DNA from 2 places in the Streptomyces sp. NPDC001822 genome. Region 2 is predicted to be linked to the other one. Evidence: riboswitches for the same ligand, from Rfam matches in the RefSeq annotation. Region 2 holds a riboswitch; the other holds the start of a gene.
What was found. A riboswitch is a leader RNA that binds a small molecule or an ion and turns the genes downstream of it on or off. The one in region 2 is predicted to bind S-adenosylmethionine.
Positions count from the first base shown of each region.

Region 1: another riboswitch for S-adenosylmethionine. It lies ahead of ACFYY2_RS33465 (aminotransferase class V-fold PLP-dependent enzyme); the one in region 2 lies ahead of thrC (threonine synthase).

Region 1 covers NZ_JBIATW010000023.1:67,645-77,939, forward strand. Annotated here, with positions in the region: gene ACFYY2_RS33440 (NlpC/P60 family protein) at 1-779, opposite strand, end outside; gene ACFYY2_RS33445 (NYN domain-containing protein) at 1,070-2,431, opposite strand; gene ACFYY2_RS33450 (hypothetical protein) at 2,469-2,711, opposite strand; gene ACFYY2_RS33455 (rhomboid family intramembrane serine protease) at 2,876-3,628, shown strand; gene ACFYY2_RS33460 (Lrp/AsnC family transcriptional regulator) at 3,625-3,906, shown strand; gene ACFYY2_RS33465 (aminotransferase class V-fold PLP-dependent enzyme) at 3,977-5,356, opposite strand; SAM riboswitch class IV at 5,530-5,647, opposite strand; gene trpD (anthranilate phosphoribosyltransferase) at 5,731-6,795, opposite strand; gene ACFYY2_RS33475 (cytochrome bc complex cytochrome b subunit) at 6,919-8,544, opposite strand; gene ACFYY2_RS33480 (Rieske 2Fe-2S domain-containing protein) at 8,541-9,593, opposite strand; gene ACFYY2_RS33485 (c-type cytochrome) at 9,590-10,295, opposite strand, start outside.
Region 2 covers NZ_JBIATW010000002.1:58,320-68,614, reverse strand. Annotated here, with positions in the region: gene groL (chaperonin GroEL) at 1-1,519, opposite strand, end outside; gene ACFYY2_RS04540 (cold-shock protein) at 1,839-2,045, opposite strand; gene ACFYY2_RS04535 (MoaD/ThiS family protein) at 2,508-2,783, opposite strand; gene thrC (threonine synthase) at 2,812-4,110, opposite strand; SAM riboswitch class I at 4,129-4,256, opposite strand; gene ACFYY2_RS04525 (glucosyl-3-phosphoglycerate synthase) at 4,410-5,360, shown strand; gene ACFYY2_RS04520 (trehalose-6-phosphate synthase) at 5,445-6,821, shown strand; gene otsB (trehalose-phosphatase) at 6,890-7,738, opposite strand; gene ACFYY2_RS04510 (DUF3263 domain-containing protein) at 7,912-8,145, opposite strand; gene ACFYY2_RS04505 (ABC transporter substrate-binding protein) at 8,156-9,373, opposite strand; gene ACFYY2_RS04500 (ROK family protein) at 9,619-10,295, shown strand, end outside.

The DNA.
Region 1 (10,295 bases), on a different contig from region 2:
AGTCCCGAGCAGTCGAACGAGTTCGGTCCGGTGCCGCCGGAGACGTACGGCTTGCCCTGCTGCGTGGCGGCCGCGCTGAGCGCGGCGGCACCGCGGGCGGACGCGGGGACCTCGTTGCCGAGGTCGACCCGGTCACCGGCCGCGCGGCTGGCACGCTGGTCGTCGGCGGCCATCTTGGCGCGCTCGGCGGCGGTGAGGGTGTTGAGCAGCTTCTGGGCGTCGGCGAGCTTGCCCTGGTACTTCTTCTTGTTCGCGTTCAGCGAGGTGCGGACCTCGTCGAGGTCGGCGAGCTTGGCCTGCGCTTCCTTGCGCTCCTGCGCGAGGGTGCGCTGCTTCGCCTGGATCTTCTGCAGGGCCTCGGCCTGCTTGGCCGTCAGCTGGTCGAGCGCGGAGGCCTGGTCGAGGAAGCTGTCCGGGTCCGAGGAGAGCAGCAGCTGGACCGACGGGTCGAGACCGCCGGAGCGGTACTGGGCCGTGGCCAGCGAACCGAGTTCGCCGCGCATGGCGTTGAGCTCGTCCTGGCCGCGGGCGACCTTGTCCTGGAGGGCGTCGGCCTGCTTCTTGAGCTTGTCCTGCTGCTCCTTGGCGCCGTTGGCCTTCTCCGTGGCCTCCTCGGCCTCGTGGTAGAGCTTGTCGACCTTCGCCTTGACTTCCTTCGTGGTCGGCTTGGGGTCGGCGTGCGCCGCCTGGGAGGACAGGGCCACGGCGGCTGCGGCGGTCGCGGTGAGCACGGTCACGCGGGTGCGGCTCGGCTGCTTGGGACGACGGTGGGACGCCACGAAGGCGAGCTCCTTCTTCCTCGAGCCGCCTACCGGGCTGTGGGGACGGAATCCCCGGCTCCGTGCACGTCACGGAATCGGCGGTTCCTTCGCCGTCACCCCGGGTGGGCGATCAACCGTGCGAAGGTTCGAGGCCTGACCCTAGTGACCATCTTGTGATCAGTTCAAATCCTCACCAGCAAAATCTCGCCACACCAGGCACTTCTTTACTTTCATCACACTGCGTGTAGCGATGACTTGACGGTACGTTCCCTAAATTCCGGCAAGTCACCCAAGCCACTCAAGACGCTCTAGACGCGCGAAAGGCGCTTCAGGAGCAAGGCGGACGCCACCGGTCTCGCACCGGCCTTCGCGACACCGTCGGCCACTTCGCGGTCGGTGGAGACCACGACGACGGGCCTGCCCGGCGGTTCGGCGCGGGCCAGCTGCCTGATCAGCTCGTCCGCGGTCACCCCCGCCTTGCTGAACAGCACCCGCACTCCGCGTGGCGGCGCCAGCAGGACCGGGACGGCCAGCTCGGCGCCGTCGAAGACACAGGTCATCTCGGCGCCGGTCTGCGCCGCCAGGACGGAGAGCCCGCCGAGCAGACGCAACCGCTGTTTCTCCAGGGGCATCTGCGGATAGCCGGTCTTCGTGACGTTGTAGCCGTCGACGATGAGATGGGCCTGGGGAAGGGCCAGCAGCTGGTCGAGCAGGGCCGGGTCCGTCTCCGAAAGCGCCCTGGCCGCGATGTCCTTGGGCGACATACGCCCCGGCTCCACCGCCTCCACGCCGTCGGCGGGACGGATCGAGGACGGGGGCAGGGCGAGTTCGCGGCGAAGCCCCTGGGCGGATTCCAGCACGGTGTCCAGGAGCAGCCGCAGCCGCATGTCCTCGACCGACCGGCCCTCCCTGGCGGCCCTGCGGCCCGCCTCGACCGAGGCCTCCGCCTCGGCGAGCCGCGCCTTGAGCCGCCGGGTCTCGCTCTCCGCAGCGGACACCTGGGCGGCGGTCTCGGCGCGCACGGTCTCCGTCTCCGCGCCGAGCTTGCGCAGGGCGGCCTCCCCGCGCTTCACCTCGCTGAGCGCGCTGCGGAGCTTGCGCTGGAGGGAGTCGTTCTCCTTGCGGGCCGCGTCCAGCTCCGCGCGCAGCCGCTCGGTGTCGGCCCGGGTCTGGCCGCGCGCGCGGTCGAGCTCCTCGCGCAGCCGCTCCAGCTCGCGCCGGGTCTCCTCGTCGGCCCGCTCGGCGTGTACCCGCTGGACCTCCTCGCCGGCGGCCGCGACGAGCTTGACCCAGCCGGCCGGCCGCAGCACGTAGGCGGCGGCGGCCACGTCGACCGGGTCCGCCGCGGCGGGCGGCGCGCCGGACTTCAGCGCGTCGGCGAGCTCCGGCTGGGTCTGGCCGAGCCGCTCACCGATGCGCCGGCGGAACGCCGGGTCGCTCTCCAGGGCGGCCGCCATCGCGTTGCCCGCGAACTTGGCGCGCCTGCTCGGCGTGAAACGGGCGTACTGCCGCAGCTGGGCGGGGAGTTCGCCGACCGTCAGACCGCCGAAGGCGTCCGAGACCAGCGCCACCACCCTGCGGCGCACGCCCTCGGGCAGCGGACGGTCGAGCGACTCCGCGGCGCCGTCGGCCGCGTCGGCCGGTCCGGCGCCGCCTGTCGGCTGCTCCACCATCCATCACCCCAATATGTAGGTCCGCACGACCCCGTCAGGAGTCGGCGCCCGGCCTGTCGACCAGTTCGATCTGGTCCACCGCGTTGCACCAGCGGCAGCGCACGGACTCGATGGTCTCACTGACCACCTCCCGCTCCTCGACACTCGACTCCCCGGCCAGGTCGAGATGGACGTACTCCACGACCTTCGAGGAGCGCGTCACGTCGAACCGGGTGAGATTGCCGCAGAGCGTGCAGCGCCAGCGGGTCGCGTCCGTCGGCTGGGGAACCGTCGTCATCGTTGAGTCCTCTTTCGTCGAGTCTCTCGTGCGTGCCCAGGTCTTCGATCTCGCGGTGCGCCGTCGAACTGCGATGTGCTGCGGCAACCCTACGGCCTCGCGCATACCCGCCGGCACGGCGAGGCGGTCTGTCCCGTTCTCGCCGTGTGCGTCATGCTCTGTACGTGATCGATCTGCGGGAAGGCGACTGGCGGAAGCGGGCCCGGGAACTCGGGGCGGCGGCCGGCGCGGGCGGCGCCCCGGTCACGTACGGACTGATGGCGCTGTGCTGCGCGGTGTTCCTGATCAGCCCGCTGTCCGGGTTCAACCCCTCGAACGGCCGGGGCGACGCGCTCCTCGCCGCGCAGGCCGGATACTTCGAACGGTGGGGTGTGATCCCCAGCGAACTGATGGACGGCTCCGCCCACGCGGCGCTGACCCCGCTGACCGCGCTCTTCGTCCACGGCAGCTGGCTGCACCTGCTCGGCAACATGCTCTTCCTCTACGTGTTCGGCGCCATGGCCGAGGAACGCATGGGACGCACCGAGTTCGTCTTCTTCTACGTCGCGTGCGGCTACTTCGCCCTGGTGGCCTACGCGGTCGTGCACGCAGGTTCGGACCAGACGCTGGTCGGGGCGTCGGGCGCGATCTCGGCGGTGCTCGGCGCCTTCCTCTACCTCTTCCCCCGGGCGCGCGTCACCAGCCTCTTCCCGTTCCTCTTCTTCCTGCCGCTGCGCTTTCCCGCGTGGATCGTGCTCGTGTTCTGGTTCGTGCTCCAGTGGCTCGCGGCCCAGGGCGCGGGAAGCGGTCCGGGAGTGGCCTACCTCGCCCATGTGGCGGGCTTCGCCGCCGGGTTCCTCTACGCCTGGGGGCGTTATCGGGGTGGTACTAGAGTGAAGCAACCAGCCACGGCCACTGAGGGAGAAAGCCAGCCGTGATCACCGCGATCGTTCTCATCAAAACCAGCGTGGACCGGATCCCCGAGATCGCCGAGGCCATCGCCTCGCTGGACAGCGTCAGCGAGGTCTTCTCGGTCACCGGCACGTACGACCTGATCGCCATGGTCCGGGTCGCCAGGCACGACGACCTCGCCGACGTCATCCCGGGCCGGATCAGCAAGATCCCGGGGGTCGAGGCGACCGACACCCACGTGGCCTTCCGCACCTACTCGCAGCACGACCTCGAGGCGGCGTTCGCCATCGGCCTCGACGCCTGAGACGCGGCGCACGGCTCCGGCCGGGACGAGGAGACACTCCCGTCCCGGCCGGAGCCGTCCGCGGGGCGGGTCAGACCTGCGAGGGGGCACCCCGGTCCGGGACGCAGCGGCCGTCCTCGGTGCGGTAGGCCCAGCGGGCACCCGAGCTCACGAGCTCGCGGACCGCGCCCAGGAACCGCTCGATGTGCTCGTCCGGCGTCCCGGCACCGAAGCTCACCCGGATGGCGTTGAGCGACCGCTCCCCCGGCGCGGCCTCGGGGGCACCGCACTCGCCCGGATCCTGGGGCTCGCTGCCCAGCAGGGTCCGCACCAGCGGGTGGGCGCAGAACAGTCCGTCGCGCACCCCGATGCCGTACTCCGCGGACAGTGCGGCGGCGAAGTGCGAGCTGTTCCAGCCCTCGACCACGAAGGAGATGACGCCGACCCTCGGGGCGTCGTCGCCGAACAGCGAGAGCACCTTCACCTCGGGGACCGCGGCCAGCCCCTCCCGCACCCGGGTGACGAGCCGCTGCTCCCGCTCGACCAGCCGGTCGAAGCCAGCCTCGGTCAGGGCCTTGCAGGCGGCGGCGATGGAGTAGACGCCGATGACGTTGGGCGATCCGGCCTCGTGGCGGGCCGCGGTGGTGTGCCACTCGACGTCCACTCCCCCGTCGGTGCGCCGGGTCACCTTGCGGGAGGCGCCGCCCCCGGCGAGGTAGGGCTCGGCGTCCCGCAGCCAGTCGGCCCGGCCGGCGAGCACGCCCGAGCCGAAGGGGGCGTACAGCTTGTGGCCGGAGAAGGCGGCCCAGTCGACGTCCAGCTCCGCGATGTCCACCGGGTGGTGGGGCGCCAGCTGCGCGGCGTCGAGGACGATCCGGGCGCCGTGCGCGTGGGCGGCCGCCGCCAGTTCCTTCACCGGCCACAGCTCGCCGGTGACGTTGGAGGCGCCGGTGACGCAGACCAGGGCCGGGCCGTGGGGGTCGCGGCCGGCCAGGGCGCGTTCGAGGGTGGCGACGGCCTGGTCCGGGGTGCGCGGGGCGTCGAGGTAGGTCACCCGGGCGTCCCTCCAGGGCAGCAGCGAGGCGTGGTGTTCGGTCTCGAACACGAACACCTCGCAGCCGGCGGGCAGCGCGGCGGCCAGCAGGTTGAGCGAGTCGGTCGTCGAGCGGGTGAAGACCACCTGGTCGTCGGCGCGGCACCCCAGGAAGTCCGCGACGGTGGTCCGGCTCGTCTCGAACAGGTCGGTGGAGAGCTGCGAGAGGTATCCGGCCCCGCGGTGGACGCTTCCGTAGTACGGGGCGTAGGCGGCCACGTCGTCCCACACCCGCTGGAGGGCGGGGGCACTGGCGGCGTAGTCGAGGGCGGCGTACGTGACGTCTCCACCGGTGACGAGCGGAACGGTGACATCAGCACCCAGAACGGGCAGCGGGGCACAAATGGTCTGATCGGCGGCAGCGGTGGGGACAGACATGGCGAACTCCCGTAACAGGCAGGCGAAATCCTCGCGCCGGCGGTACGCGGCAGCGCGGAGAGGAAGGGGAAAAGGGTGTGCGGAGGAGGGCTTCGCGCCCTATCGCATTCGCTTGCTCACAGAAGGCTCCCTGGGACCAGGACCCCAAGGGGTGGCATCCAGCGATGCCGAGGGGTCCGCGCTTGCCGCAGACCTCGCTGACTGCGGCCTGGTCTTCACCCGGGGCACCCCGCCACGGACGGAGGGTTGCCGGACAGCGGGCCGGGGCCGTAGTCGCTGTCACTCATGACCTGCGCAGCATCTTGCCATACCCCTGGCGACGCGCAAGGGCGCAGTCCGCGATCCGGACTGCGCCCCTCTCGCATCCGCGCCCCTCAGGCGTTGCTGGCGGACACCCAGCGCTCCAGCGCGCGCTTGGCCGCGCCCGAGTCGATGGACTCCGCCGCCCGCGCGATCCCGGCCGCCAGCTGCTCGTCGAGCGTCCCCTCACCCGGGTCGAGCGCGACCAGCGCCGCCGCGGAGTTGAGGAGCACGGCCTCCCGCACGGGCCCGGTCTCCCCGTCGAGGAGCCGGCGGGCGACATCGGCGTTGTACGAGGCGTCGGCGCCGCGCAGCGCCTCGACGGGGACCAGTCCGAGACCCACGTCGCGCGGGTCGAAGGACTCCTCGCGGACCGTGCCGTCGCGCACGATCCAGACCCGGGAGGTGGCCGTGGTCGTCAGCTCGTCGAGTCCGTCGTCACCCCGGAAGACGAGGGCGGAGTTCCCCCGGTCCGCCAGCACACCCGCCACGATGGGCGCCATCTTCGGGTCGGCGACCCCGATGGCCTGGGAGCGCACCCGGGCCGGGTTGGTGAGCGGCCCCAGGATGTTGAAGGTGGTCTGGGTCCCCAGCTCCTTGCGGGCCCTGGCCGCGTACCGCAGCGCGGGGTGGAACTTCACGGCGAAGCAGAAGGTGATGCCGGCCTCCTCCGCTACGGACACGACCCGCTGCGGAGTGAGGTCGAGGTTGACGCCCAGCTTCTCCAGCACGTCGGAGGCGCCGCTCGCCGACGAGGAGGCCCGGTTGCCGTGCTTGACGACCTTGGCTCCCGTCCCCGCGACGACGATCGCGGACATGGTGGAGATGTTGACCGTCTTGGCCATGTCTCCGCCGGTCCCCACGATGTCGACCGTGCGGCCCGGCACCTCGATGGTGTGGGCGTGTGCGTACATGGCACGGACCAGCCCGGTCACCTCGTCGACGGTCTCGCCCTTGGCCCGCAGCGCGACCGCGAAACCGGCGATCTGCACGTCCGTGGCCTCACCGCTCATGATGCGGTTCATGGCCCACGCCGTGTCGTCGGCGCCGAGGTCCTCGCCCCGCAGAAGAGGGGTCAGCACGCCGGGCCAGGTGCGGGCCGCCATGCTGTCGCCGCCGTCCTGGGTCGCCACGTTCATGGTCCGCTCCTGGGAGTCCACAGCCGGTACAAGGATGTCTCCCACCCTATCCAGCCGGGAGGCAGCGAAGAGCCCCGTCCACCGGATGGACGGGGCTCTCGCTGTGGCGTTCAGCTGAGGGGATCAGTGGTGGCCGTGGCCGCTCGTGATCTCCCGGTACTCCTCGGCGGTGGGCTTGGCGATCTGACTGTCCTCGCCGAAGTAGCTCTTGCTGAGGCTCGCCCGCATCCTCTGCAGTGCGGAGGGCTTGCGCTCGACACCGTTCTCGTCGACCGTCGGGCCGATCTCGACCGGCTTGTACTGCTCGTGCGCGGTGAGCGTGTGCAGCTGCCCCGGGCTGAGCGGCTCGTGGATCTCGACGAACTCACCGTGCGGCAGGCGCTTGATGGTGCCGGACTCGCGCCCGTGCAGCACCTTCTCCTTGTCGCGGCGCTGGAGGCCGAGGCAGATCCGCTTCGTGACGACGAACGCCACGACCGGGCCGACGAAGAACGCGATCCGGACGAACCAGCTGATCGCGTTGAGCGACAGGTGGAAGTGCGTCGCCCAGATGTCGTTGCCGCCGCCGATCAGCATGACGAAGTAGATCGTCACCCAGGCGACACCGAGCGCGGTGCGAACGGGGGCGTTGCGCGGCTTGTCCAGGATGTGGTGCTCGCGCTTGTCCCCGGTGATCCACGATTCGATGAACGGGTACATCGCCAGCGCCCCGAGGACCAGACCGAAGAGGACCAGCGGGATGAGCACGCCCAGGACCAGCGTGTGGCCCCAGAGGTTGATCTCCCAGCCCGGCATCACACGGACGAAGCCCTCGGCGAAGCCCATGTACCAGTCCGGCTGGGCGCCCGTGGACACCTGGTCGGGACGGTACGGGCCGAGTGCCCAGATCGGGTTGATCGAGGCGATGGCCGCGAGGATCGCGATGAAGCCGAAGACCAGGAAGAAGAAGCCTCCGGCCTTGGCCATGTACACCGGCAGCAGGGGCATGCCGACGACGTTCTTGTTCGTGCGGCCGGGCCCCGCGAACTGGGTGTGCTTGTGGAAGAACACCAGGATGAGGTGGCCGACCACGAGCCCGAGCATGATGCCGGGCAGCAGCAGGATGTGGATCGAGTAGAACCTCGCGATGATGTCCGTGCCGGGGAACTCCCCGCCGAACAGGAACATCGAGATGTACGTACCGACGATCGGCATCGACAGGATCGCGCCCTGCGTGAAGCGCACACCCGTACCGGAGAGCAGGTCGTCCGGGAGCGAGTAGCCGGTGAACCCGGTGAACATGCCGAGGACGAACAGCAGGAAGCCGAACAGCCAGTTGATCTCACGCGGCTTGCGGTACGCGCCGGTGAAGAACACCCGGAACATGTGCACGAACATGCCGGCGAGGAAGATCACCGCTGCCCAGTGGTGGATCTGCCGGACCAGCAGACCGCCGCGGACGTCGAAGCTGATGTCCAGCGTCGAGGCGTAGGCCTCGGACATCCGGATGCCCTGCATCGGCTCGTACGAGCCGTGGTACACGACCTCGTTCATGCTCGGGTGGAAGAACAGCGTCAGGTACACACCCGTGAGGATGATGATGATGAAGCTGTAGAGGCAGATCTCACCGAGCATGAAGGACCAGTGGTCCGGGAAGATCTTGCGCATGTTGGCCTTGGCGAGGCCGTAGATGCCGAGCCGGCCGTCCGCCCAGTCGGCCACCCGCTCACCGGCGGGCGCCTTGCGCTGTGTTTCCGTCGCAGTACTCATCCGCGCTCCCAGAAGGCAGGACCGACGGGCTCTTCGAAGTCACCGAGCGCCTCGAGGTTGCCCTCGCTGTTCACGCCGATCCGCAGCTGCGGAAGGGCGTGACCGGCCGGACCGAAGATGACGCGGGCGCCGTCGGAGAGGTCGAAGGTGGACTGGTGGCACGGGCAGAGCACGTGATGCGTCTGCTGCTCGTACAGGCTGATCGGGCAGCCGACGTGGGTGCAGATCTTGGAGAAGGCCACGATTCCCTCGTGGGCCCACTCGCGCTCCCGCTTGTCCTTGATGTTGTCCGGCTCGATGCGGATGATCATCAGGGCGGACTTGGCGATCTGGTCCTGGAAGTCGTGCGCGTCCTCCTCCAGGCCCTCGGGCATGGCGAAGGTGAGCGAACCGACGACGACGTCCTCGGGACGCAGCGGCTCCATCGTGTTCATGTTGACGAGCAGCTTGCCCTTGGCCCACAGCGTGTGGCGGAGCTTCTCCTCCGGCAGCGGACCGAGGTCGCGCAGCAGCACCACACCGGAGAGCGGCACCAGGGCCAGCGCGCCGAACATGGTGTTGCGGATCAGCTTGCGCCGTCCGAGCGCTGACTCCTCGGCGCCGGCCGCGAAGTCGGCCATGACCTTGGCCTTGACCTCGGGCGTGGCCTCGATGGCGTGCCGGTCGTCGGCCACCTCGACATCGGACATCAGGGTGCGCGCCCAGTGGACGGCACCCGCGCCGATGAGGAACAGCGCCAGACCGAGCGTCAGCCCCAGGGAGAAGTTGAGCGCGCTCACGTGGCCGAAGGGCCAGATGAACACGATCTTGTCGACCGGGAAGATGACGTAGCTGGCGATGAAGCCGACCGTCGCCAGCATGGACAGCGTGAACATGAGCGCGACCGTGCGCTCGGAGCGCTTCGCGGCACGTTCGTCGATGTCCTGGATGCGCGGCTTGTGTGCCGGCAGCCCGGGGTCGGCGAACGGATCGTCCGCGACCGCTACCGCGCCGTGCGCGGTGTCCTGCTCTGCGGGCAGGCCCTCTTCTGAAATCTCTTGGCTACTCATGACTTCTTGGCCTTAGCGGTGTGGGCCGCGACCCAGACGGCGATGGCGACCAGTCCGCCCAGTCCGAAGATCCAGCCGAAGAGACCCTCGCTGACGGGACCGAGGCCACCGAGCGAGAGCCCGCCGGGGCTCGCGGAGTTGTCACCGTTCACGGTCTTGATGTACGCGATGATGTCTTTCTTCTCCTGCTCCGGCATGGTGGTGTCCGGGAAGGAGGGCATGCTCTGCGGGCCGGTCTGCATGGCCTCGTAGATGTGCTTCGGGCTCACGCCTTCCAGGCTGGGGGCGTACTTGCCGTGTGTCAGCGCGCCGCCCTCGCCGGTGAAGTTGTGGCACTGCGCGCAGTTGGTGCGGAACAGGTCGCCGCCCTTGGCCACGTCGGCGCCCGAGGGGTCGACCTGGCTCTTGGTGGGCGTGATCGGACCGGCGCCCAGCGACGAGATGTACGCCGCGAGCTGGTCGATCTCGGCCTGGTTGTAGATGACCTTCTTCTTCGGCACCTGGGCGCCCGGCTGCTGGGCCGGCATACGTCCGGTGGCGACCTGGAAGTCGACGGCGGCTGAGCCGACGCCCACGAGGGACGGTCCGTCGGTGGTGCCCTGACCGCCGGCCCCGTGGCAGCTGGCACAGCCAACGGAGTAGAGCTTCTTGCCCTCGTCGATGGCGAGGGACTGGGCGGTTTCGTCGGCCTGCGCCTTACCC
Region 2 (10,295 bases):
TGGACGCGGCGTTCTGCAGGGCGGAGCGCGTGACCTTCGCCGGGTCGATGATGCCCTCGGCGATCATGTCGACGTACTCGCCGGACGCGGCGTTCAGGCCGTGACCGATCGGCAGGTTGCGCACCTTCTCGACGACGACGCCACCCTCAAGACCACCGTTGACGGCGATCTGCTTGAGCGGGGCCTCCAGCGCGAGCTTCACGGCGTTGGCGCCCGTGGCCTCGTCGCCCGTGAGGTCGAGCTTCTCGAAGACGGCCGAGGCCTGGAGCAGAGCCACGCCACCACCGGCGACGATGCCCTCCTCGACGGCTGCCTTGGCGTTGCGCACCGCGTCCTCGATGCGGTGCTTGCGCTCCTTGAGCTCCACCTCGGTGGCGGCGCCGGCCTTGATGACGGCCACGCCGCCGGCCAGCTTCGCGAGGCGCTCCTGGAGCTTCTCGCGGTCGTAGTCCGAGTCGGAGTTCTCGATCTCGGCACGGATCTGCTTGACACGACCCTGAACCTGGTCGCTGTCACCGCCGCCGTCGACGATCGTGGTCTCGTCCTTGGTGATGACGACCTTGCGGGCGGTGCCGAGTAGGTCCAGGCCGGCGTTCTCCAGCTTGAGACCGACCTCCTCGGAGATGACGGTGCCACCGGTGAGGATGGCGATGTCGCCGAGCATGGCCTTGCGGCGGTCACCGAAGCCCGGAGCCTTGACGGCGACGGACTTGAAGGTGCCACGGATCTTGTTGACGACCAGGGTCGACAGGGCCTCGCCCTCGACGTCCTCCGCGATGATCAGCAGGGGCTTGCCCGACTGCATGACCTTCTCGAGCAGCGGAAGGAGGTCCTTCACGTTGCTGATCTTGGAGTTGACGATCAGGATGTACGGGTCGTCGAAGGACGACTCCATGCGCTCCATGTCGGTGGCGAAGTACGCCGAGATGTAGCCCTTGTCGAAGCGCATACCCTCGGTGAGCTCCAGCTCCAGACCGAAGGTCTGGGACTCCTCGACGGTGATGACGCCTTCCTTGCCGACCTTGTCCATCGCCTCGGCGATCTTGGCGCCGATCTCGGTGTCGGCAGCGGAGATGGAGGCCGTCGAAGCGATCTGCTCCTTGGTCTCCACGTCCTTCGCCTGCTCCAGGAGGGCGGCGGAGACGGCCTCGACGGCCTTCTCGATGCCACGCTTCAGAGCCATCGGGTTGGCACCCGCGGCGACGTTGCGCAGGCCCTCGCGGACGAGCGCCTGGGCGAGAACGGTGGCGGTGGTCGTACCGTCGCCGGCGACGTCGTCCGTCTTCTTGGCGACCTCCTTGACCAGCTCCGCACCGATCTTCTCGTACGGGTCCTCGAGCTCGATCTCCTTGGCGATGGAGACACCATCGTTGGTGATCGTGGGCGCGCCCCACTTCTTCTCGAGGACGACGTTACGGCCCTTGGGGCCGAGGGTGACCTTGACGGCGTCGGCGAGCTGGTTCATCCCGCGCTCGAGACCGCGCCGTGCCTCCTCGTCGAACGCGATGATCTTGGCCATGTGAAGTGGTCCTCCCGGACAGGGGTGGATTGCTCCGGACCGAGAGGCGCCCGCGACGGACGGCCTGCCTGCTCAGCGGTTCCTTGCCCCGCTGAGCCTGCGGGCCTCACCGGCCCGGTCCAAGTTTCTGTCACTCTCACCTGGAGAGTGCTAACGCCAATGATTAGCACTCGACCCCGTCGAGTGCAAGCGCCTTCGGCGACGGCTCGCTGGACGGAGGGGCGCCCGGGGGTGCACGCGGACGCACGCAGGGCCCGTCCCCCTGCGGAGGAACGGACCCTGCGTGCGTGAGAAGCGTCGTTGGCCGACCGCGCCGAGCTCAGCCGACGGCGAGCTTGACCATGTCCGCCTGCGGCCCCTTCTGGCCCTGCGAGATCTCGAATTCAACTCGCTGACCCTCTTCGAGGGTGCGGTACCCGTCCATCTGGATCGCGCTGTAGTGGACGAAAACATCCGCACCACCGTCGACCGCGATGAAGCCGTACCCCTTCTCCGCGTTGAACCACTTGACGGTGCCCTGAGCCATGCCCAACTCCCCTATTACTGGCCCTTGCACGAGACCGCACTTCGCGGGCCCGGGTCAGAACGCACCCTCCGACAGGAGAGGGTGGCGTGCGCCGGAACGCGTCGACCGCGGCCGAATGTATCTGCCCAACTGCCCTCTGCAACAGGGCAATCGGACGGGAATTCTGGGCACGCGGGATCACCCGGATAGGGATGATCGGGAGGAATCCTGGGCAAGTCGGGCCTGACAAAGGCCACTTATGCCTCAAGGGGTTCACGTACTTTGGCTGCTTCTTGTCGCGGCCGGGCGCATTCTCATATGCGGGCGGCACGGGCAGCGGCGGGGGCTTCCCCAACTGTACCGCGCTCAACCATGCAGAATGGCCCCCTCCGCTTCTCTTGCGGAGAGGGCCATCGTGCTCACGCTGCGCAGTCGGCGGGCGGCCGGGGCCGTCACTCCCCGGTCCGCGCGCCCTGCCGGGGATCAGCCTCCGGCGACGGCCGGGATGATCGAGACGCCCGCGCCGTCCGGCGTCACGGCGTCCAGTCCGCCCTCGAAGCGCACGTCGTCGTCGTTGACGTACACGTTGACGAAGCGGCGCAGCTTGCCCTGGTCGTCCAGGACGCGGGCGCCGATGCCCGGGTGGTTCTGCTCCAGCGACGCGATGACCTCGGAGAGGATCGCCCCCTCGGCGGAGACCTCGGCCTGACCGCCCGTGTAGGTGCGGAGGATGGTGGGGATACGGACCTTGACGCTCATGTCGGTGCCTTCCTTCGGTCTCGGGGGGTCAGCTGGCGGCCGCGAGGCCCGCGTCGCGGAACGCGTCCAGGCTGGGCCGGATCGTCGCCGACAGGCCGGTCGTGGGGGCGACCGCGTCCAGCGTCTTCAGTCCGTCGCCGGTGTTCAGGACGACGGTGGTCAGGGTTGGGTCCAGCAGACCGGCGTCGATCAGCTTCTTCGTCACGCCGACCGTCACACCGCCCGCGGTCTCCGCGAAGATGCCCTCGGTGCGGGCCAGCAGCTTGATCGCGTCCACGATCTGCTCGTCGTCGACGTCCTCCACCGCACCGCCGGTGCGGCGGGCGATGTCCAGTACATACGGTCCGTCGGCCGGGTTCCCGATGGCCAGGGACTTCGCGATGGTCTTCGGCTTCTGCGGCCGCACCACGTCGTGGCCGGCCTTGAAGGCGGTGGAGACCGGGGAGCAGCCCTCGGCCTGGGCGCCGAAGATCTTGTACGGCTTGTCCTCGACGAGGCCGAGCTTGATCAGCTCCTGGAGGCCCTTGTCGATCTTCGTGAGCTGCGAACCGGACGCGATGGGGATGACGAGCTGGTCCGGCAGCCGCCAGCCGAGCTGCTCGCAGATCTCGTACGCCAGGGTCTTGGAGCCCTCGCCGTAGTACGGCCGCAGGTTGACGTTGACGAAGCCCCAGCCCTCGCCGAGCGGGTCGCCGATGAGCTCCGAGCAGAAGCGGTTGACGTCGTCGTAGTTGCCCTCGATGCCGACCAGTTCACCGCCGTACACCGCGGCCATGACGACCTTGCCCTGCTCCAGGTCGTGCGGGATGAACACGCACGAGCGGAATCCGGCGCGGGCCGCCGCGGCTCCGACCGCGCCGGCGAGGTTGCCGGTGGAGGAGCAGGAGAGCGTGGTGAAACCGAAGGCCCGGGCGGCCTCGACGGCGATGGCGACGACACGGTCCTTGAAGGAGTGCGTCGGGTTGCCGGAGTCGTCCTTGACGTACAGGCCGCCGGTCACGCCCAGCTCGCGGGCGAGGTTGTCGGCCTTGACCAGCTTCGTGAAACCGGGGTTGATGTTGGGCTTGTCCGCGACGTCGGCGGGGACGGGGAGCAGCAGCGCATAACGCCAGATGTTGTCCGGCCCCTCGGCGATGCGCTTCTTCAGCTCTTCGGGGGAGCCGCTCGGCAGGTCGTACGCCACTTCGAGCGGCCCGAAACAGGACGCGCAGGCGAAAAGGGGGCCGAGTTCGAAACGCTCGCCGCATTCGCGGCAGGAAAGCGCCGCGGCGGGACCGAGATCCACGGCCGAAGAATCGGTGTTCGCTGCAACTGTCTGCACAGCCATGATGGCGGAGGCCCTTTCTCCTCATCTTCCTTGCAACGTATTTCGCCACAAGACGGAATTGGCACCTTCCCCACCGTGACCTCGCGGTCGGCAGGAGGGTTGCCGGGACTTCAACGGGCCGTTCCCTCAGTCCCTCTGGATGAGCGCTATGGCACCGGACCATCGATCCGGGCGTTTGTTCACGGACCCACCCCGACATGCGAGGGCCATCCGCGTTGTTCAAGACTGTAACCGAAGCACCGGACGACCGGATGAGTCGTCCGTACCGCGAGATGGATCACACACAGGGAGTATCGACCGTGCTGGAAGAGGTGGAACGCTGGCTGACCAGGCGTTCCTGGTCGGCCGACGACCGTCCGCTCGACCGCCTCACGGCCGCGCGAGCACGGGATCCGCGGCGCGCGCGCGTGAGCGTCGTCCTGCCCGCGCTGAACGAGGAGGCGACGGTCGGCGCCATCGTCACGGAGATCCGGCGCGAGCTGATGGAGAAGGTCCGCCTGGTCGACGAGCTGGTGGTGATCGACTCGGGTTCCACCGATGCCACGGCCGAGGTCGCACGGCGGGCCGGCGCCCGGGTCGTGCACCGCGACTCCGTGCTCCCCCGGATCCCCGCCCTCCCCGGCAAGGGCGAGGTCCTGTGGCGCTCACTGCTGGTGACGAGCGGGGAGATCGTCTGCTTCGTCGACGCCGACCTCAGGGACTTCTCCGCGGACTTCGTGTCGGGGATCGTCGGCCCCCTGCTGACCGAGCCGTCCGTACAGTTCGTCAAGGCCATGTACGACCGGCCATTGGGCGAAGCCGCTGGTCAGGGCGGTCGTGTGACGGAACTGGTGGCACGCCCGCTGCTCAACCTCCACTGGCCCCTGCTGGCCGGATTCGTCCAGCCGCTGGGCGGCGAGTACGCGGTGCGCCGCTCCCTGCTGGAGCGGCTCCCCTTCCCGGTCGGCTACGGGGTGGAGCTGGGCCTGCTGGTCGACGCGCTGCACACGGTGGGCCTGGACGCACTGGCTCAGGTCGACGTCGGCGTGCGCAGACACCGCCACCAGGACGGACAGGCGCTCGGACGGATGGCCGCGGCGATCTACCGGACCGCGCAGTCGAGGCTGTCCCGGGGCCCGCTCGTACGGCCCGAGATCACGCAGTTCGAGCGGGGACCCGAGGGGTTCGTCCCGCGCACCCACGCGGTGGACACGCAGGAGCGTCCGCCGATGCGGGAGATCGCGGAGTACGCGTCCAGGAACGCCGCATAGCGGCCCGCGCGCCCGCGGAGCCGGACCGGATCTCCGGCCGTTCCTCACGTTTGGCGCCTTCCCTCACGGGCTAGGTTCGGGTACATGGTCTCCGAGCACGCTGCCCAGGTCCTCGTCGCGTCCAACCGCGGCCCGGTGTCGTACGCCGAGCGGGAGGACGGCACGCTCGAATCGAAGCGCGGTGGCGGCGGGCTCGTCTCCGGGCTGAGCGCCGTCGACGACAAGCTGTGGGTGTGCGCCGCTCTCGGCGACGGCGACCGGGAAGCGGTCCGGCGTGGCGTGTCCGAGCCCGGTGTGCGCATGCTCGACATCGACGCCGGAGTCCACGAGGACGCCTACAACGGCATCGCGAACTCCGTGCTCTGGTTCGTCCACCACATGATCTACGAGACGCCGGTGGAGCCCGTCTTCGACGCGGAGTTCCGCCGCCGTTGGGCCTCCTACGAGGCGTACAACCGGGCCTTCGCCCAGGCGCTGGCCGAGGAGGCGGGCGAGGGCGCGGCGGTCCTCGTGCAGGACTACCACCTCTCGCTGGTCCCCGGGATGCTCCGCGAGCTGCGCCCCGACCTGCGGATCGGGCACTTCTCGCACACTCCCTGGGCGCCCGTCGACTACTTCCGCCTGCTGCCCGACGACATCGGCGAGCAGCTCCTGAACGGCATCCTCGGCGCCGACCGCGCCGCGTTCCTGACGCGCCGCTGGGCGGACGCCTTCATCGGCTGCTGCACGGAGATCCTCGGCGGCACCGGACGCACCCGGATCGGTGTGCACGGGCTGGGGGCGGACGCGGACTTCCTGCGCCGCCGTTCCCGCGAGGCGGACGTGGACGAGCGCATGGAGACGCTGCGGGACCAGGTGGGCGCCGGCCGGCGCACGATCGTGCGCGTGGACCGCACCGAACTCTCCAAGAACATCGTCCGCGGGCTGCACGCCTACCGGGCTCTTCTGGAGGAGCGCCCCGAGTGGCGCGAGCGTGTGGTGCACATCGCCTTCGCCTACCCCTCACGGCAGGACCTCGCGGTGTACCGGGACTACACGGCCGAGGTCCAGCGGGTCGCCGACGCGATCAACGCGGACTTCGGGACGGAGGGCTGGACCCCTGTCCTGCTCCACGTCGACGACGACTTCGCCCGCTCGCTCGCCGCGTACCGGCTGGCCGACGTCGCCCTCGTCAACCCCATCCGCGACGGCATGAACCTGGTCGCCAAGGAGGTACCCGTCGTCTCCGACGACGGCTGCGCGCTGGTCCTCTCCCGGGAGGCGGGCGCGTACGAGGAGCTGGGCGAGGACGCCCTCGTGGTCAACCCCTACGACGTGTCGGCCACGGCGCGTGCGCTGCACGAGGCGCTGACCATGGAGTCCGGCGAGCGGGCGGCGCGCTCGAAGCGCCTCGCCGCCGCGGCGACCGCGCTGCCGCCGCAGCAGTGGTTCCTGGACCAGCTGGAGGCGCTGCGGGCCTGACCGGCGACGGTCCGGGGTCCGGGCCCCGTCGGCCCGGACCCCGTCGCGGACCGGTCCTCGTGGCGGCGTCAGTCCTGCGCGAGCCGCCCGGCCAGGGCCGCGAGCAGGCCGGCCACCGCCGCCGGCCCCGGCAGCGACAGATCGGCCCGTTCGGCGAGTTCGGGCACCTCGGAGCCGCTGCACACCAGCAGGCCCCGGGCGCCCCGGGCCCTCAGCTTCTCCACGGCGGCGTAGGCGGCGAGGTCGCCCAGGTCGTCGCCCGCGTAGAGGACGGTCTCCGCTCCCGTCTCCCGCACGAACTCCTCCAGCGCCACACCCTTGTCCATGCCGGCGGGGCGCAACTCCAGTACGAGACGGCCGGGTTCCACGATCAGGCCGTGGCGGGCCGCGAGGCCGCTCAGCGGGACCCGCAGCGCCTCGAAGGCGGCCTGCGGGTCGGCGGCGCGGCGGGTGTGCACGGCGACCGCGCGGCCCTTCTCCTCGATCCAGGTGCCGTCGCCCGCCCCGGACTCCTCGATCACCCGGGGGAGTTCCGCGCGCACGGCTTCGACGCCGGGGTCCGGGGCGGGTGCGTGGACGCTGTCGCTGACGGCGTCCCAGCGTTCGGCACCGTAGTGGCCGAGCACGACCAGGTGGTCGAGGCCGGGCGCCCCGGCGAAACCGCCGAAGCGCACCGCCGTGCCGGCCGGACGCCCGGTGATCACCGCGACGGCGGCGACCCTCGGCGCCAGCGCCGACAGGGCCGGGACGACGTCGGGATGGGCGCGGGACCGCTCGGGGTCCGGGACGATGTCGGCGAGCGTGCCGTCGAAGTCGAGCGCGATCACCGCACGGCCGGGCCGGGCCAGCAGCGCGGCGAGGCCGTCGCGGCCGGCCCGGGTGGACGGGGTCGGGAGGGGGTGGTCCTGATTGCCCATGCGGCCGAGCGTAGCGGGCGGGCCCCGCGGCCGCGCGGTCCTCCCGGGGCCGCTCCCGCCCGGAGACGACCGCGCCTGCGGGGGTACGGGCTCACCGGACCGGTCCGGTGAGCCCGACGGGCGACGCCGCCGGAGTCACCGGGGAACCCGGCGCCGTACGCCCGATGCCGCGCTCAGCGGCGGCCCCGCCTCGCGTCGCGGACCCGGCGGAGCCTGTTGATCGTCACCGGGTCCTCCGCGAGCGCGCGGCGGTCGTCCAGCAGCGCGTTGAGCAGCTGGTAGTAGCGGACCGGAGACATGTCGAGCTCTTCACGGATCGCCCGCTCCTTCGCCCCGGGGCCGGGCCAGGAGCGCCGCTCCATGGCCAGCACCGCGTGCGCCTGGTCGGGGAGCGGGTCGGCGGTCATGTCGGCCAACCTACTCCGCGCTCTCCGCCTGCCGGGCCTGGGTCGCGATGTCCACGAGCACGGTCTCCGGGTTGGCGCCGGGCTCGACGGCGGTGCCGATCTTCTTCTTGATCGTCTCGCTGGCCTTCGCCCAGGACGTCTTGCCGAAGGGAGGCAGCTGCGAGTTCGGCAGCGCTTCCAGGAACGCGTGGAGCTGCTTGTGCTTGTCGTCGGCCTCCATCGCCTCGGAGGCGGTGCCGGTGACGGGCAGCAGGTCGTACTGGTCCGCGAACGACAGCACGTTCTCGTCCTCGTAGGCGAAGTTGAGGAACTTCCCTATCGCCACCCGGTTGCCGTGCTCCTTGAAGCCCATCATCCAGTCGGCCACGCCCATCGAGCCCTCGGTGGGCCCGTCGGCCCCCGGGAGCGGGACCATGCCGACGTCGACGCCCTTCTTCTCCGCCTCCTGCATGAGCGTGGGGTGGCCGTTGAGCATGCCCACATCGCCCTTGGTGAAGGCCTCGAAGGCCTGCGCACGGTCGAGCTTGCCGGGCGACACGGGACCGGTGAGGCCCTTGTCGACGAGGTTGTCCTTCAGCCAGCGGAAGGTGGCTATGTTCGCCGGGGAGTCGATGTCGTAGTTGCCGACCTCGTCGGTGTAGCCGCCGCCCCCGCTGAGGAGCCACATCAGGGTCTCGGCCTGCGACTCCTCCTCGCCGAGGGGCAGCGCGAAGGGGTAGCTCACCCCGCGCTGCTTGAGGGCCGCGGCGTCACTGCGGATGTCGTCCCACGTCTGCGGGGCCGTGATGCCCGCCTGGGTGAACATCTTCTTGTTGTAGAAGAGCAGACGGGTGCTGGCCACGAACGGAAGGCCGTAGAGCTTGTCGTCGACCTTGCCCGCGTCGGTGAGCGAGGGGAGGAAGTTGGCCCCCGTACGGATCGTGATCATGTCGTCGGCGGAGTAGAGCTTGCCCGCCTCGGCGTAGTCGGCGTACGCCCCGATCTGCGCGATGTCGGGGGCGTCGCCGGCCTCGACCATCTCGGCGACCTTGCGGTCGACGTCCTTCCAGGAGTAGACGGCCACGTCGACCTTGATGCCCGGGTTCTTCGCCGTGAACTTCGCCGCGACGTCGTCCCAGTAGTGCTGGGAACTGTTCTCCGCGTCGGTGCCGTAATCGGCCGCGACCAGCTTGAGAGTGACGTCACCGCCACCCGTGTCCGAACCGCATCCCGACAACGTCGCCGTCATACCGAGTGCGGCAACCGCCGCGGTCAGACCCACAAAGCGCCGCTGCACAGCCTGTCCATCCCTACATTGGTTGCCGCGTCCACCGCACGAGCGGTGACCCGCGATCCTGCCTCAGGTCCGGCGTGGAGGTCTACACCACCCGGAGTATCGATTCGGCAATCTAGCAGGGCCGTTTTGTATGGGTGGTCAACAAACCGCGCTAGTGGACTAGACCTTTTAGGGGTCGGCGGGCGAAACTGTCTTCCGTGAGACACGTCATCGCCCTCGATGTGGGCGGCACAGGAATGAAGGCCGCACTGGTCGGGGCCGACGGCACCCTGCTCCACGAGGCACGCCGGGCGACCGGCAGGGAGCGCGGCGCGGAGGCCGTCGTGGAGACGATCCTCGGCTTCGCCGCGGACCTGTACGCCCACGGCCGGGAGCAGTTCGGCGAGGGCGCCGTGGCCGCGGGCGTCGCGGTGCCCGGCATCGTCGACGCGGATCGCGGCATCGCCGTGTACGCCGCCAACCTGGGCTGGCGCGACGTGCCCCTGCGACAGCTGCTCGGCGAGCGGCTCGGCGGCATACCGGTCGCGCTCGGCCACGACGTCAGGACCGGCGGCCTCGCGGAAGGCCGTATCGGCGCCGGCCGGGGCGCCGACCGCTTCCTCTTCGTGCCGCTGGGCACCGGGATCGCCGGAGCCATCGGCATCGCCGGCACCATCGAGGCGGGCGCCCACGGTTACGCCGGCGAGATCGGCCACGTCGTCGTCCGGCCGGACGGCCCGGACTGCGGTTGCGGACAACGCGGCTGCCTGGAGACCCTCGCCTCCGCCTCGGCGGTGTCCCGGGCCTGGGCCGCCGCTTCCGGCGACCCCGACGCGGACGCCGCGGACTGCGCGAAGGCGGTGGCCTCGGGCGACCCCGCGGCCGTGCGCGTGTG